Regions from separate parts of the Pseudazoarcus sp. NS20 genome, predicted to be linked through region 2. Evidence: riboswitches for the same ligand, from Rfam matches in the RefSeq annotation. Region 2 holds a riboswitch; the other holds the start of a gene.
What was found. A riboswitch is a leader RNA that binds a small molecule or an ion and turns the genes downstream of it on or off. The one in region 2 is predicted to bind thiamine pyrophosphate.

Region 1: another riboswitch for thiamine pyrophosphate. It lies ahead of thiD (bifunctional hydroxymethylpyrimidine kinase/phosphomethylpyrimidine kinase); the one in region 2 lies ahead of AC6H0W_RS13705 (TonB-dependent siderophore receptor).

Annotation. Positions count from the first base shown of each region.
Region 1 is NZ_BAAKIY010000001.1:28,936-32,339, forward strand. Features, by position in the region: gene AC6H0W_RS00145 (carbonic anhydrase) at 1-831, opposite strand, end outside; yybP-ykoY riboswitch at 956-1,128, shown strand; gene AC6H0W_RS00150 (TMEM165/GDT1 family protein) at 1,174-1,764, shown strand; TPP riboswitch at 1,825-1,926, shown strand; gene thiD (bifunctional hydroxymethylpyrimidine kinase/phosphomethylpyrimidine kinase) at 1,983-2,816, shown strand; gene AC6H0W_RS00160 (S1 family peptidase) at 2,888-3,404, opposite strand, start outside.
Region 2 is NZ_BAAKIY010000004.1:404,257-407,660, reverse strand. Features, by position in the region: gene AC6H0W_RS13710 (diguanylate cyclase domain-containing protein) at 1-1,078, opposite strand, end outside; TPP riboswitch at 1,740-1,838, shown strand; gene AC6H0W_RS13705 (TonB-dependent siderophore receptor) at 1,908-3,404, shown strand, end outside.

The DNA of each region.
Region 1 (3,404 bases), on a different contig from region 2:
CAACGTCGGCGCATAGTCGAACTCGACCGGCTCGAGTTGCACCACCAACCCCGACTGCAGCTCGATCGGCGACTGGCGCTTGCCCTCCCTGCACACCGCCCAGTCCGGCCGCATCAGCCCCCACTGCTGGGGGCCGTACAGGTCACCGTAATCCCAATCCGGCAGCGGATGGCGCGGGGCAACCCGGGGGGAGCTGGACGGCGCTGGAGGCGCTGCAGGTTGAGGAGGCGCGGGCGGGGGCACAGCCGCGGCAGGCGGCACGACGGCCGGCGCTGCAGGCGCGGAAACGCCTGGCTCGGGCGCGGCGGGTGCCGGGCCGGCAACCGGCACCGGAGCGGCCGTTGCAACGGTCACCGGCTTCGCAGACGGCAATGTTTCGAGTGCGGCGGCGATGCGGTCGGCCTCGCCGGCCAGCGACACCAGATCGCTGCTGGACGGCGGCCGGCAGATCTCCCGCCACAGCCGATCATCCACCCCACCGCGAGCCACCGGACGCATGGTCTGATCACGCACCTCTTCCTCGCGCAGCACCACATTGCGCTCGTCGATGTAACGACGACGCACCGTGAGGAAGCCCCGATTCAGGCAATCAAAGCGGTTCAGCGCCAGCACCGCGGTGTAGCCGGCACGTTCGGCTTCCTCGGGCGCCATCACCATGCGCGCCCAGGCGATCTTGGTGCCCGCATCCGACGGAATCACGCTTGCCCGGTCCACCTGGATCTCCCGACTGCCGTCGCGCGAGATCGTCACCCAGTCGTCGTCGACGGCTGAGGCAGCAAGCGGCAAAGCCAGCGCTAACGCCGCAAAGGCACGGCCGAGGCAAGAGTGCATGTCGATTCGTCGGTGAATGAATTGGGTACCCGAGTGCTACAACGGCGCGAAGCGCGCATTTCTTTAACGCAACGCATGGATTCGAAAGATTCCGTGCGCACGAATTCATTCCTCGGATAGAATTCGCACCGTCATCGGGGAGTAGCCGCTTCCGCCCCGGCGGAAGGGACGCGTCAACATACTTGTCCATCGGACATGGCGCATTCAGCCCGAGGTGTCGCCTCCGCAGTTTTCAACTACTGCGAGCGCCCTCCAGCCTGGCAAGACCGCTGACCGACGCACTCCGCTGTTCGGGCCGGGAGCGCGCCGGTCATCGGTTAACGCTACGGCCCGGAGGACATCATGAATTTCCCTGACTTTCCGTTCGAAGCCTTTCTCGTTTCCACCGGCATCGTTGCGCTGGCCGAAATCGGCGACAAAACCCAACTGCTCGCCTTCATGCTCGCCGCTCGCTACCGGCGTGCCGCGCCCATCGTGCTCGGCATCTTCGTGGCGACGATCGCCAACCATGCCTTCGCGGGTGCCGTCGGCACCTGGCTCACCAGCGTCATCGGGCCGGACACGCTGCGCTGGATCCTCGGCATCGGCTTCATCGCGATGGCCATCTGGACGCTGATCCCCGACAAGCTCGACGACGCAGACGTGCAGGTCAAAAGCGGCCTCGGCATCTTCGGCACCACCCTGATCGCCTTCTTCCTCGCCGAAATGGGCGACAAGACGCAGGTCGCCACGGTTGCCCTCGCCGCGCAATACGAAGCTTTCGTGGCGGTCGTGGTGGGCACCACGCTGGGCATGATGATCGCCAACGTGCCCGCCGTACTGATCGGCGACCGACTGGCGCACCGCATGCCGACACGCCTGGTGCATGGCATAGCCGCCTGTCTTTTCGCGGTACTCGGCGTGATCGCACTGTCCGGCGTGTGGAGCAGCTGAGCTTCGCCGCGCAGCGGGCCGCCTGCGGTTGTCACGACGGGGCGGCTGCGCTAACCTGCGCAGCTTCGTTGGGGGTGCCCGCCGTCGCTGCGGCAGGCTGAGAAAATACCCTTGGAACCTGACCCGGTTAGCACCGGCGTAGGAAAACGCTCCATGCGCACCTGCACCTGTCGGCCCGGCAGCACCCCACAGACTGTCTCTAACCGGGGAGCGCGCTCATGAGCCGCAGCATTCCGAACGTAGTCAGCATCGCCGGCGTCGACCCCAGTGGTGGCGCCGGCGTGCTGGCCGACCTCAAGGCTTTCTCGGCGCTGGGCGCCTATGGCTGCGGCGTCATCGCCGCCTTGACCGCGCAGAACACGCAGGCCGTCACCGGCGTGCACACGCCGCCCGTCGACTTCCTCAAACTGCAGATCGACACGCTGTTTGCCGATGTCGCCATCCATGCCGTCAAGATCGGCATGCTCGGCACCGCCGACATCGTGCGCACCGTGGCCGACCGTCTGGAGCAGCACAAGGCGCCGTTCGTGGTGTGCGACCCGGTCATGGTGGCCAAGAGCGGCGACCACCTGCTGGCGCGCGAAGCCGTGGCGATGCTGCGCGAGGCACTGATGCCGCAGAGCTTCATGATCACGCCCAACCTACCCGAAGCCGGCGTGCTGCTCGAATGCAGTGAGCCCGATTCGTTGAAGAGCATGTATCGCGCCGCAGAACGCCTGCGCGACATGCTGCCGACTTCGTCCGAGCGCTGGGTGCTGCTCAAGGGTGGCCACCTGCCCGGCGGCGATCTGACCGATCTGCTGTTCAACGGCGACCGCATGATCGAACTGCAGGCGCAGCGCATCGAAACCAAGAATACGCATGGCACCGGCTGCACGCTGTCTTCCGCGATTGCCGCACTGCTGCCGCAGTCGGCTGACACCCTCGCGCCGGTGGAGAGCGCCGTGCGCGTGGCACGCGACTACCTGCTGCGCGGCATTGCCGCATCCGGCCAGCTCACGGTGGGCAGCGGACACGGCCCGGTGCATCACTTCCACGCATTGTGGCGCTGAGCACCCGAACCTGAGAGCACACTTGAAACGGGCTGCCTTGCGCAGCCCGTTTTGCTTCAGACACCGCCCTCTCAGGACGCCGTAAGCGCCATCACCACATCGGCGTACCACGCACAGTTGAGGCCCAGCGCCTCATCCAGCTCGGTGTCGCGCGAGCCCACATCGAGGCGTGCCGAGTGCACACCCAGCAACCGCCACGGCAGGCTTTGGCCCGCAGCGTCGGCATCCGGCTTGCGCATCACCACCGGCGCGCCGCTGGCGCCGCGGTGGGTGCGCGCATCGGTCAGGAAATAACCCTCACCCTGAAAGCGCAGGCCGAACGACGAGGCGATGCCGGCATGGCGCACCACGGGCAAGTGATGCAACGTGTCGTGGAAACCCAGCGGAAAACCCACCACCAGCACCGACGAGCCGACCTCGACGCGATCTTCGGGCTGCCACAGGTGCTCCGGCCCGAAGGCTTCCAGCACGGCGCTGGGCGGCAAGGCCGGGCGTTCGATCTCGATGACGGCCACGTCGATCTCGCCGGCCTCGTCCTCACCCTGGCGCCACAACGATGCGCCGTCCCGGTACAGCGGAATCGAGTAT
Region 2 (3,404 bases):
CGAGACGGATCGGAAAGGTGGAGCCATCCTTGCGCTGGGCAGTGGTTTCTCGCCCGATGCCGATCACGCGCGCCGGGGCGCCACCCAGATAGTTGGCCAGATAGCCGTCATGCATCGAGCGCTGCGGCTCGGGCATGAGCATGCTGATGTTGTTGCCGATCAGCTCACCCGCCTGCCAGCCGAACAAGCGCTCGACCGACGGATTCACCGACACCACGGTGCCGTCGCGCTCGATGGTGATGATGGCGTCTACCGCCGTATCGAAGATGGCCTTTTGCCGCAGCTCGCTGATGCGCAACTGGCTGTACAGCGCCTTGAAACGCAGCACCAGATTGCCCGCCAGCACGGCCATGCCCAGCGTGAGCGTGACCACGGTGATGCCGATGACGATATCGAAATCGATCGTGGGCACGAAGCCCGGCATGTCTTCACCGACGAAGCGCGCTGCCCGCATCGCCACATAATGCATGGAAGCCACCGCCCCGCCCATGACGGTGCCACTGAGCAGCACAAGGTGAATCTCGTTGAGCCAGCAGCTTTTGTGCAGGCCGAAACGCAGCCACAACGCAAACCACGCCAGCAGCACCGACACCGCCAGCGAAGCAAAGAACCAGAACGGGTCGAAGCGCAGCAACGGGGCCATCTGCATGGCCGCCATGCCCATGTAGTGCATGGCGCCGATGCCGCCCCCCACCAGGAAGCCGCCCCCAAGCAATTGGCTGCGCGTAACGCTCTCGCGTACCAGCATGCTCAAAGCCATCCATGAAGCCAGCAGGGCCGGCACCATCGAGACGATGGTCATGAAAGGGGCGTAGCTCACCGGCACGCACAACTCGAACGCCATCATCCCGAGAAAATGCGTCGACCAGATGCCTATGCCGAGCGAAACCGTGCCGGTAGCAATCCCCAACTGACGAAACATTTGACTGTGGCCGGCACGCGCAAGGCCCGCCACCTGCATGGCAATGCACGAGACCAGAACCGCAATCACCAGAGAGAGCACCACCAGAGCCGGCTGGTAGGTGCCGACCATCAGCAGCGTGGGATCACCACCGACCCAGAAGAAGCGCTCCAGCATGAATCCCCTTTAAGACTGGGAACTGCACCGTCACCCGCCATGAACAGCGATGCCGTATCGATACTATAGGAACGTATAGCGAACTTCGTGCATAAGAAAATTTGAATGCGCTGCGGTTTGTTGCGCGAATGCAGCGCCGCGGTCGACCACACTTGCATGTCGTTTTTTACATAAGCGCACGGCATTGCAGGATCCGACGGAAAAGCAGCCCACATGCTCACTGGATTGCGGCGCTTCGCTCGCAATGACGGCAAGAGGCCGTGCGGCCATCAGATCGGTCAGGGCTCACGGCAACGAACGGCGCCGCGATGCTCCAAAGGCGACCTATCCGCCGTATCCGAATGCCGCGCTAACCCCTATCCCGCCCCCCGCAGAACCTCGATAGCCTGTCATTGCGATGCGCGCAGCAACGAAGCAATCTCGCAGCGCCTGCACATTGCACATGTAGCTGGTTGCCGCACTGCGCTCGCAATGACGTCGGGCGGCGGTGCCACATGCCATAGGCACCCACACGGTTTCACCCATGCGTGCAAGCCGTTGCGGTCGCGCACACGCCACGCGCATTGCCGCGAATCTTGCGCTTCGCACACCGTACCGACTTGCGCTACGTCAACAACCCGCAATCCAGCCCTTCGGCCTGGCAAGGGGCGGTGCTACCATCGCGCCACGCTAGGGGTCCTGGAGACGTCGTCTTCGGGTGAGAAAGACCCTTGAACCTGACCTGGATAATGCCAGCGTAGGGAAGCTCGACGTTCTTGGGGTGTTTCCACCCGCGTTCGTTTCGGTCGTCCTTGCGCATGCTTGTCCCCCGCGCAAACGAGGAACGAACATGCTTCTACCACCCTGTCACCTGCGGCGGCTCGCGCTGCCCGCGGCACTCGCTTTTTCCGCTCCGGCTCTCTCCCAAACCGCCGAACCGCCCGAAACCACCCTTCCCGAAGTGGTGATCACCACCTCCGGCGAGTCCGTCGACGGCATCGCCAAGAAGGCGCGCATCGGCACCTTCACCGAAGCCCCGCTGCGCGAGACGCCGGTGTCGGTCAAGGTGATCACGCAAGAGCAGATGCAGGATCGCAGCATCCGCACCGCCACCGAGGCGGGCAAGTACGACGCCAGTGTGCAGAATTCGTACAACGCCATCGGCCTGTCCGACCGCCTGGCCATTCGCGGCTTCGAAATCAGCACGGGCGCCAACTACCGCAAGGACGGTCTGCTGGTGCTGGCGCAGGCGCCGATCATGCTGGAGAACAAAGAGCGGCTGGAAATCCTCAAGGGCCTGGCCGGGCTGCAGGCCGGTGTGGCCTCGTCCGGGGGCGTGCTCAACTACGTCACCAAGCGCCCCACCGACTACTCCCTGCGCAGCGTCACGCTGGAAGCAAGCGAGCGCGGCACGATCTATGGCTCCCTCGACCTGAGCGACCGCTTCGGTGAAGACCGCCAGTTCGGCTACCGCATCAACGCCATGGCCTCAGAAGTGCGCTCGTATGCCAAAGGCTCGAACGGCGAGCGCCGCTTCTTCTCTGGCGCCTTCGACTGGCAACTCACCCCCGACAGCCTGCTGCAACTCGACTTCGACTACCTGCACAAATCACAGCTTTCGGTACCGGGCTTTCAGTTGCTGGGTGGCACCACGGTGCCCAAGGGCGTCAGCGCCCGCGACATGCTCAACAACCAGCCGTGGAGCAGCCCGGTGGTGGACGACGTGACCAACGTCGGCCTGCGCTTCCAGCACAAGATCAACGATGCTTGGCGTACCGAGGTGTCGGCCAACTATTTCGAGCTGCGCCGTGACGACGCGGTAGCTCTGCCCACAGGCTTCCAGGCCAATGGCAACTACAGCGTGATTGACCTACGTCGCGACGATGACAAGCGCACGGTGCTGGCAGGACAAGCCTTGCTGCAGGGTGATATCCGTCTCGGCTCAATGCGACATGAGGTGACGTTTGGTATGGCCGCGCATGAACGGCGCGATCATTTCGCCGAGTATGTTTCTGCATTCGTCGGCACGAGCAATATTTATAACCCGATCAACCTCGCCCCCAGTCCTCTCGCGAACAACCCCGTCCGCCTGCGCCGGCAAGACAATGAGCACGCTCTCTTTATTCAAGACGTCATGCACCTGAACGAGCAGTTCAAGCTGCATGCCGGGCTGCGCCACGTCCGGCTTGATCGCGACCAATACGACGCCAACGGCAGCCCGTTGAGCCGCAAGAACCACCGTTTTCTGCTCCCCAACGTCGCACTCGTGTTCAGCCCGGATCAGCGCTGGTCATTCTATGGCGCGTATTCCGAAGGATTGGAGCCAGGCGGCGAAGCACCCGTTGGG